Linked DNA regions of Chloroflexus aurantiacus J-10-fl. The protein of the gene in region 2 interacts with the protein of the main gene of each other region in a pairwise test. Links are inferred from orthologs where the notes say so. Each region holds a gene or a part of one and is shown on either strand. Other genes may lie near its edges.

Region 1 (5,302 bases), 3.4 Mb from region 2 along the record:
CTGCTGTACAGGTGCGTGTCCGGCCAATCGATCCGGTCAATGAAGGTAATCCGCCTGCGGTAACACGCCGTGATGTAGTCATCGAGCTGCTGACAGATGCTGCACTTGATGTGGAGGTGACGTACCGGGTTGAATCCGGCGGAACATACCCGGCGGGTAATCGAGATTATGGTGTTCCAGGTGGATCATCCGGTACCTTGCGGTTTGCAGCCGGATCACGGGCGGGCACAACTGCAACTGTTACCATTGAGGTGTATGGTGATGACATTGTTGAAGAGGATGAGACGATTCGTTTTCAACTCACCGGTATTACCAATGGCGAGCTGATTGATGCCGTGCAGATGTTGACGATCCGTGATGATGATACGGTCGTCGTGAGTGTTGGGCCAGCCGCCGTAGATGAAGGTAATTCGGGAGCGACAACGCAATTAGAGTTTCCGTTATCGCTCAGTACCACCAATCGTGAGCGCGATGTGCGGGTGCGTTATCGGATTGAACCAATTTCGGCGACACCCGGTCAGGACTATCAGGCGACAACACCGGCCGAACTGGTCATTCCACGCGATGATCAGAAGCCATCAATTATCGTTGTCGTTATCGGCGATGACATCCCTGAGCCGAACGAAACGCTTGAGGTGTTTTTAGAGGCAGTGAGTGGTGGTTCTGTTGGCGCAGCATCAGCCGTTGGCACGATAATTGATGATGACACCCAGAATAGTGTCTTCAAGAGTCAGTGGCCATCGTATACTCAGCGAGTGGCGTATCGCGCTGGCACATTCGTGACGCTGATACCATCGGCAGGCAGAATCGCATATTACCCGGAACGTGCTGGTGATCAATCGCTATCGTTGGGGGTGTCGGATTGGCGGGGAAAGAGAAACCAGAGACCGAATTCGAGCGCGATGGGAATGAAAGCCAGCGCAATCAGCGGTGGCCAGATGGGGCTGAGCGCAAAGTAGAGGGCAAGGGGTGGAATTGCCAGAATAAGTGCAAAGACGGTCATCGCCAGGTTTCCCCACCCAACCGCAGCCACGACCCCGAAGACGGTTAGAACGACGATCACGGCATCGCTACAGGTTGCCAGGGCCGGACGGTTGTAGCAACTGTTGAGTGCTGAGGGCACCGCAATGTCAAACATGACCCCCTGTAGCTCAAAAAAGGTAGGGAGGAAGATGCGGCGCAGCCAGAAGAGCAGTGCGCCGAGCGCAATGACAAGATAGGCGCGAACGACGCGGTGAGTCAGGATTGGTGGCAGATTCATATCCAGATCAGGGAGAGCCGTTGCCGGGCAGCGGCTCTCCTCCTCTATCCTGCAACCTATGCGCCAACGACGATATTTACCAGGCGCCGGGGTACAACGATCACGTTTTGGATCGGCTTGCTGTTAATAAACTGCTGTACCCGTTCGTTATTTAGTGCCAGCTCACGGAGTTGCGCTTCATCGAGATCGACCGGTACGGTCAATTTTCCACGCACTTTGCCGTTCACCTGCACCACAATCTCGACCTCTTCCTCGGCGGCGACTGCCGGATCGGCAACCGGCCAGCGTTGCTGGTGGATACTGTAGGGTTTGCCGAGGCGTGCCCACAGCTCCTCGCTGATATGCGGTGTGATCGGTGCCATCAGCAGCAGCAACGTCTCAATCGCCTCTTGCCATGCCGGTGTTCCGGACAGACCGGCATCACGGGCGCGATAGAGGGTATTGGTGAATTCCATCAGCGCCGCGACCATCGTATTGAACTTAAAGTTCAGAATATCGTTTTCCACGCGCTGAATGGTCTGATGGGTCACCCGCCGCAGTTGCCGTTCGTTCATGACCGCACTGGTTTGACCACGTTCAGCCGTTGGGGAGAGCACAATGCGCCAGACCCGGTCGAGCCACCGTTTTACGCCGGGTACACCATCGGTACTCCAGGGCACCGAAAGCTCGAAGTCTGAAATGAAGGCTTCGTAGCCGCGCAGGGCATCGGCACCGTGTTCGGCAACCACCTCATCGGGTGTAATTACGTTGCCCTTCGACTTCGACATCTTTTCGATCACGATCTCGCCGTTCACCTCACGTGGTGGGGCCAGGATCAGACCTTGATTGCGCAGGCGGGTGAATGGCTCAAAGAAATTCACCACACCGAGATCGTAGAGCACCTTCGTCCAGAAGCGGGCGTAAAGCAGGTGCATGACAGCGTGTTCAGCACCGCCGACGTACATATCAACCGGCAACCAGTAATTGAGCGCTTCCGGGCTGGCCAGGGCCTGATCGTTGTGGTTGTCGGCGAAGCGCAGGAAGTACCACGACGAACAGGCAAACGTACCCATTGTATCCGTCTCCCGACGACCGCGGCTGCCATCGGGGAGAGTGACGTTGACCCATTCGTCGATTAGCGCCAGTGGTGACTCGCCGGTAGCGGTTGGCTCGTAGCTCTCGACGTTCGGCAGCGTGAGCGGCAAATCCTGATCATCCAGCGCAATTTCAAGCCCATCTTCACGGTGAATGATCGGGATGGGTGTACCCCAGTAGCGCTGGCGGCTGATCAGCCAGTCCCGCATCTTGTAGTTGGTACGACCTTTGCCGATGCGTTGCTGTTCGAGGTAGGCAATGGCCTGCTCTACCGCCTGATCTGCCGGTACGCCGTTGATCGGGCCAGAGTGGATCGGTACGCCATACTCGTCGTGATACACGAGATCGCGGTAGGCGGCGATACTATGCAGATAGGCCATCGCCGTTGGCAGATGGGGATTACCGGTTCCCTCGCGCAACCGTGCTGTAATGCGCTCATCGGCGGCTATTGACTCAAGAGCGATGACTTCATCGGGGAAGATGAAAAGCCAGCCCGATCCAACCACCTCGGTCCAGCCTGAACGCAAGCGAGGCTGGATCAACGCGGCATACTCAGCAACGCGATCAGCGGTCAATTCGACCAGCAGATCGCCATTGTCTTGCGGGGTGACGGTAAAGCCCGCGGCCTGCAATGCCGCTGCCGTATCATCAGTCACAGTACCGGCGCGCACCAGAGAACGTGCCGCCTGATCAGAACGGGCAATAACCGGAATAATCGGCAGCCCATACGTGATCGCAAAGGCGAAGTCGCGCTCGTCGTGGGCCGGTACCGCCATAATGGCACCGGTGCCGTACCCCATTAATACGTAATCGGCGATCCAGATCGGAATGCGGACCCCATTTACCGGATTGATCGCGTAGCTACCAGTCCAGACACCGGTTTTTTCCTTCTCTTCTGCAACTGCCGTTGTTGTGGGGCGATTACGAGCCTGCGCAATATACGCTTCGACCTGTTCACGCTGCGCATCCGTCGTCAGCTTCGCGACCAGCGGATGTTCGGGCGAGAGCACCATGAAGGTGGCACCCCACAGCGTGTCAGGACGAGTCGTGAACACGATGATGGGATCGCCGGCTTCGGTGTGGAAGACGACCTCGGCACCACGCGAGCGCCCGATCCAGTTGCGCTGCATGGTGACGATCTTCGCCGGCCAGTCGACTGTGTCCAGATCGCGATCCAGACGGTCGGCGTAAGCCGTAATGCGGAAAAACCATTGTTTGAGCACCTTGCGCTCAACTTTGGCGCCGCTCCGCCATGCCGTTCCGTCGGGCAAGACCTCTTCATTGGCCAGCACGGTCTTATCCACCGGGTCCCAGTTAACAACGGCTTCGCTGCGGTAGGCCAGCCGAAAACGGCGCAGAATCTCTTGCCGTTGCAAGGGCGTGGCCTGGCGCCATTCTTCCGCTGTGACCTGGGGTTCGGTGAGTGGCAGATCAAGACGGCTGGTGCCATATTCGGCCAGTTCAGCTTCCAGCTCGTGAATGGGACGCGCCTTATCAACCCGTCGGTCGTACCAGGAGTGGTAGAGGCGCAGGAAAATCCACTGTGTCCAGTGATAGTAATCGGGTTCGGAAGACGTAATTTCACGGTCCCAGTCGTAACTGAGGCCGAGCATATTCATCTGTCGTTTGTAGTTGGCGCTGTAGCGGCGGGTCAATACCGCCGGATTGGTTTTGGTCTTAATCGCGGCATTTTCGGTTGGCAGGCCAAAGGCATCCCACCCCATCGGATGCAAGACGTTGTAGCCGCGCATGCGGTAGTAGCGTGCGACGACATCGGTTGGGACGTAATTACGGCAGTGCCCGACGCTCAGACCATCGCCACTGGGATAGGGGTAGAAATCAAGCACATAATATTTTGGTTTGGCGGGATCAATTGGTGGTGTGCGGTACAGTTGGTCGGCAGCCCAACGGTTCTGCCATTTGGTCTCAATTGCGGCAGGATCGTAGCGTTCAATCGGAGTTTTTTCTACTTTGACGTCGCTCATACGGTGTGATACCTCCAGAGGTGAGCAAATGAAGACGGAACAAACACAAATGCTGATGGCAACAAAGGTCATCAAGGCTGGGGTCTGCCATATGCTCACCTCCTTCCGCTACAAGTTTCGATCATTAGAGCGTGCAGATATTGGTTGCATTATAGCATCATCTGAAGATTTGGCGCAAAAAAGTGATTGCCGGGAGGGGGCACTACAGGGGCACAGAGGGTGGTATCGTATCACATCTGGTGTCATAGCGTTCATGACCTGTGATCCGACGATCATCCTGCACCATCCCTGAGTGCGGAAGTGCCGAACCAGTGTTCCTGCTCCGCACGCAGTGGGATCGCGTTTCGGAGACAATACTGTTGCCAGCCAGAGGCACCCGCGTCGCACGCCAAACTATGCGTTGTGGGTCATCCGGTTGGGAAACTATATCCATTGCGTACATTACATGGGTTCTGGTCGTTCACGCCCAGAAGAGTACGCTACGTATTCCGTTATGCCACTACTGTCGCACACCGGCGGCGTTCACCGTTCGATGCCCTTCACCCACTACCATAGCGCAGCCAGAACATCAACATACACGTACAGCCGACGATCACCTCCACCGTATCCCTAACGGCGCGAACAGAGTCAACCGTGCCGGGTTTTCGACAGCTAAAACGCAGGTCTGCCGGGGTCTGGGTTGAGATAGTGGTGGAGATATAGATGTACTCTCGGAGCCCGACAGGCGCCTATCGCATTAGGGTGATGTTTGTTGCAGAGTATAACGCTTTTCCGATACGGATGGAAGCGTGTTTCAGGCGGATGGTGGCGTACATCCAGGCGAGGGTTTAGGATGATGTTTGCAAGATCGCCTCTTGACGATGAGAGCAGTAGCGTGATATGTTGAAGCAGGAAACGCAAGGGATATGGTTGGCACTGGTATTCTCTACGTCGCTTAACCGGTGGCATGATACAGAACCATGCTGCACAATACAACCATATG
Region 2 (5,298 bases):
AACAGCAACTGGGTCTGAGCGACGAGGATTTCCGGCTCTGGATTACGCTGCATGAAATGACCCATGCCTTCGAGTTTGAAGCCTACCCATGGGTGCGCACGTACTTCCGCGAGCTACTTGAGCAAAATTTTGCCCTCGTCAGTGGGCAAATGCTCAGTAGTGGCAATAGCCTGGTCGATATGCTCATGCGCCTCTTGCAAGGTATTGGGAGTGGTCAACACTGGATCGAGACCGTGTTAACACCTGAGCAGCGAGCGGTTTTTGACCGGATTCAGGCGCTGATGTCGCTGATCGAAGGCTACGGGAATCACGTGATGAATGCAGTTGGTCGCCGGTTGTTGCCCAGCTTCAACCAGATTGAGCAGCAGATTGCCCAGCGCCAACGCCAGCGCACCATGCTTGACCAGATGGTCTTCCGTCTGACCGGTCTCGATCTGAAGCTGGCTCAATATCAGCAGGGCGAGGCGTTTGTCAATGCGGTTGTCGCAGCGCGTGGCATTCAGTTTGCCAGCCGGGTATGGGAGCGACCGGAGAATCTGCCGTCGATGGATGAAATCCGCAATCCGGGGCAATGGATCGTGAGGATGGATCGGCAGTAGGCGAGGGTTGAAGTCGTTCTACCACATCTGGAAGTAGAGACAACTATCACCCTGGCCCTGACCGATACACACCGTGCGCAGACAATAGTCTGCCCCCTGGGAGCGCGCACCTTCGGCGCGCTCATCACCTGCACCAGCCCGCACCAGCGGGAGTCATTCGGTGCCGCTGCTTCCCGCCCCCGGCGGGGGCGGGTGAGGGTGGGGGTGTTTACACGTCCCGGCATCACACTCCAGCCTGGCCTCGCTCCGCTGGGGTGTGGGCGTTCTCCAGATAGCTCCCGATGACCTAAATCCCGCCCCCCTCCCAACCTCCCCCCGTTGGGGGGAGGAACGTACTTACCCAGGCGGCAATCTGGGCAAATTATTCTTTATCCCCTCCCAACCTCCCTCTGCTGGGGCTATGCATTACCCACATGTCACGCTGCGTTAGGCCGAGCTGCAAGCGCTCCCTGTGGAGGCATTCCATCCACCGCCGGCAGGGGCTGGCCATGACCGCTGGTGCGCAGGCTGGACGTCTTCCCCGTGGTCTGATCCAACGGTTACCTCCGCTGCTATCATCTATCATCCGCTTTCCGTTCGTGACGTACGACCCACGCGACAGCAGGGCGACGCGATAGTGCCCAGGATCGCGCACGATGAGATAGGTTCGACTGATGAGCGAAGCGGTTGACAACCTGGGTATGGGTAAGGCATAGCGCTGTGCGGGAGCGGGGAGCGTAGCGGCTGCGATTACCTCTGAACAACCATCGATTGCACGCGATGCAAGACATTCCCGTCCACCGCATCCCTTGGAAGGTCAGGTGAACGGCACAGGCACCGTCCGTAGGGGCGGGTTGAGAACCCGCCCCTACCGAACCCGCCCCTACACACTACCGGCACCAGCACGCTGTGGGGCAGGCTGCCGGCCTGCGCTCAGCCATCCCCATCATCAGGGGTACGTACCGGCACGGGTGTCCGCTGCAATCCGCGCCGGATCGTGTGTACGGCTGGCGCGGCAGCATGGCTGCCGCACTCCAAACCCTGCGCCACGCACATGATGCGTGTGTAAGGCAACCCATCCGGCACGTGCCGGCACGGCTGGAGCGGAGCACTGCCACGCCGTCGGGTCATTCTCCGTCAAGCGGTAAGAGCAACTGATTGCCGTCGGTGTTGGTTTCCGGTGGAGGTGGTGGTGGCGATGGTGGTGGTTCTGCCGTTGTTCCGATCAATGCCAGCAGACCGGCTTCGTCAATGACCGGAATCCCTAACTGGAGTGCTTTGGCGAGCTTACTCCCGGCATTAGCTCCGGCCACCACATAGCTGGTCTTTTTGCTCACACTATCGGTCACCTTACCGCCATGGGCAACAATGAGTGCGCTGGCTTGCTCACGGCTCAGCGAGGGTAGCGTTCCGGTCAAGACAAATGTCTTGCCGGCGAGGGTGTCGCTCTGGCGCGTTGGACCACTCACCCCACCCATCTGTACCCCGGCTGCCCGCAGCTTCTCTATCAGCGCCCGGTTTGCTGGACGTGAGAAGAAATCAACAATACTGGCCGCTACCACCGGGCCAATACCGGGAATCTGTTCCAGTTCTTCCTGGCGCGCTGCCATGATTGCGTCGAGTGATCCCAGCGCCGCAACAAGAGTTTGGGCGGCGACGGTGCCGACGTAGCGGATACCCAGCCCGACCAGGAGCCGGTCGAGTGGCCGTTGCCGGGCAGCGTCAATGGCGGCGAGCAGGTTGGCGATCCGTTTCGGGCCGAATCCCTCCAGTTCTGCCAGTTGATCGGCTTTCAAGAAGAAAATGTCTGCTACATCACGAATGAGACCGCGCTGGACGAAGAGTTCTGCCTGTCGCTCACCCATCCCAACAATGTCGAGGGCTGATCGGCTGACGAAGTGTTCGACCCGGCGTACCAGTTGGGCCGGGCAGATGCTGAAATTGTTGCAGCGCCAGGCCGCCTCACCTTCTTCGCGTTCAAGCGGTGAGCCACAGGCCGGGCAATGGGTTGGAAATTGCCAGGGCCGCTCACTGCCATCGCGACGGGCGATCACCGGGCCGACCACGTAGGGTATCACGTCACCGGCGCGTTTGACGATGACATAATCGCCGATCCGAATGTCGCGCTGGGCAATGTAATCGGCGTTGTGCAAACTGGCGTTTCGTACTGTCACACCGCCGATCTGTACCGGCTCCAGTTCAGCGTTGGGTGTGACGACGCCGGTACGACCAACATTGACCGTAATATCGAGCAAGCGGGTGATCGCTTCGCGGGCCGGGAATTTGAAGGCAATTGCCCAACGGGGATCGCGCCCGACAACACCCAGTTCGCGTTGCTGGGCGAAATCATCGATCTTGATCACTACCCCATCGGCTTCGTAAGGTAGATCGTCACGTTTGGCCATCCAGGCTTCGCAATAGGCCAGGACTTCAGCGAAGTCGGTGAAGCGGCGAACATCCTGGTTGACTGGAAAGCCGAGTGCGCGCAGATAGCGGAGCGTTTGCCATTGACTGCTGAGCGAAATGCCTTCAACGACGCCAACACCGTAGGCAAAGAAGCGGAGCGGACGGGCCGCGGTAATTGTGGGGTCTTTCTGGCGTAACGAGCCGGCAGCAGCGTTGCGTGGGTTCGCGAAGATTTTCTCTCCTGCGGCGGCAAGCCGATCATTCAGCGTCTCAAAATCAGCCGTGCGCATGTAGACTTCGCCCCGCACCTCTATCGTGGTCGGCAATGTCGTCGGCAAGTCATCATCTTGGGGCGTACTGGTCGCTTGAAGTGTCAGCGGGATACTGCCGATGGTGCGCAGATTTGCCGTCACGTCTTCGCCAACCTCACCGTCGCCACGGGTGGCCCCCTGCACCAAGCGGCCATCGCGGTAGGTCAGAGCAACGGCCAGACCGTCAATCTTTGGCTCGACCACATAGGCTACTATGGCATCGGGGCCAAGGAGTCGTAGTACCCGATCCCGCCATGCCAGGAGATCAGCCTTCGTAAAGGCATTACCGAGTGATAACATCGGCTGCGGGTGTTGTACTTTGGCAAACTGAGATGCAGGTGTCCCGCTTACCCGTTGGGTTGGCGAGTCGGGGGTGATTAACTCTGGGTGTGCCGCCTCCAATGCGCGCAATTCAGTCATCAGCGCATCGTATTCAGCATCGCTGACGATGGGATCGTCGAGCACGTAGTAGTGATAGTCGTAGCGGCGGATCAGGCTGCGTAGCTCGTTGATGCGATCAGCGACAGTCGTATGGCTCATTGGAAACTCCACGGTTACGGTAGAAGTTCGTCGGAGGTACTATAAAAAAATGGTCTAAAGTAGTACCGTTGGGGGGTTGCCAAAAAGTAAAAGAACCGTTATCATACAGACACCCCCCCCACACGAGACCCGCTGGCAGTTGCCAGGGGGTTTCGTGTTTCTCCAGCATTTTTTATACGAACATACGTGCATTATTGTAGCACAGGTTTTCGGGAACGATGTCGGAGTCGCGTTATGATACGCCCATCGCGTGTGGGGCGATGCGAATACGCCGGCAACGATATGTGTGTACGGCGATAACCACTTGCTGGTTGAAACGCCACAGGCTACCCTGTGGCGTCCCAGGATCAGGGTGGCTGGCGATCTTGTGTGGCAAGTGCCTGATTACTTCGGTGCCTGTGACAACACCTCGTAACCATTGGTCGTGATGAGGACCAAATCCTCAATCCGCACCCCACCCCATTCCGGCAGGTAGATGCCCGGTTCGATAGAAGTCACCATTCCGGCCTGCAACGGCGGACTGGGAGGTGCGTCAGGGGCGGTAATTCGGAGCCAGGGTGCTTCATGGATCACCAGACCAACGCCGTGGCCGAGGCTGTGCGCGATGCCTTCAGCGTAGCCGGCCTCACCGATAACGCGGCGAGCGATGGCATCAGCTTCAGACCACGGTAATCCAGGGCGAAGGGCTTGCATGGCAGCCTGTTGTGCCTTGAGGGTTGCCGCATACACTGCTCGAAAGGTGTCGTCGGGTTGACCGAGCACAATCGTGCGAGTCAAATCGGCGTGGTAGCCATCAAGACGGGCCCCCATATCGATGATGATCGGTTGGCCTTCCCCCAAAACATCATCACCCGGCGTATGATGTGGACGGGCACTATTGCGACCCGCAGCCACGATAATCGGGAAAGACGGCCCTTCGGCACCCAGGTCGTGCAGTGCTACTTCGAGGCGCCATGCCGCTTCACGCTCGGTCATGGTAGGGGTGAGTGCGGGTAGCACTGCGGCCAGGGCAGCATCGGTGATGGCGGCGGCCCGGCGCAGCAGCGCAATTTCTTCCTCATCCTTGACCATCCGTAGTTCTTCCACAATATTCTCGGTGGGAACCAGCTCGATAGCATTGCCAAGCGCGGCGGTGTACTGACGATGCTCGGCAACGGTCATAACCGCCGCTTCAAAGCCCAATCGTTTGATGCCCAGTTCGCTCGCCAGATCAGCGATCAGGGCGGTCATTGGTCTGGCCGGAGGACGTACCTCACGCAGGGTAAAGTGCGGTGCTTCAGCCGCAGCTCGTATCAGATAGCGACCGTCGGTGAGCAAGAAGGCGGCTTCGGCACTGATAAGCAAAGCACCGGCGCTACCGGTGAAGCCGCTGATGTAACGGCGACTGGTTGGCGCAGTGAGCAACATTGCCGGTAATTCGCGTGCGGCCAGCGTTGCCCGTAATTGTTGCAATCGGTTCGTCA

The links.
Region 1: the proteins of ligA (region 2) and CAUR_RS14485 interact in binary tests that used the Escherichia coli proteins (3 or more experiments, as listed by UniProt). The link is inferred for Chloroflexus aurantiacus J-10-fl from one-to-one orthologs.

What each region holds. Positions count from the first base shown.
Region 1 is NC_010175.1:3,690,094-3,695,395, forward strand. What follows is about bases 1,118-4,692. They hold CAUR_RS14485 (leucine--tRNA ligase), read right to left. Parts: upstream 4,321-4,692; coding sequence 1,318-4,320; downstream 1,118-1,317. Other genes in these bases: CAUR_RS21925 (hypothetical protein), read right to left, coding at 1,118-1,261; CAUR_RS14490 (hypothetical protein), read left to right, coding at 4,349-4,612. Also shown: more of CAUR_RS21925, read right to left, coding at 836-1,117.
Region 2 is NC_010175.1:303,686-308,983, reverse strand. What follows is about bases 1,271-4,192. They hold ligA (NAD-dependent DNA ligase LigA), read right to left. Parts: upstream 3,836-4,192; coding sequence 1,706-3,835; downstream 1,271-1,705. Outside these bases: CAUR_RS01230 (zinc-dependent metalloprotease), read left to right, coding at 1-599; CAUR_RS01220 (M24 family metallopeptidase), read right to left, coding at 4,220-5,298. UniProt on the Escherichia coli protein: DNA ligase that catalyzes the formation of phosphodiester linkages between 5'-phosphoryl and 3'-hydroxyl groups in double-stranded DNA using NAD as a coenzyme and as the energy source for the reaction.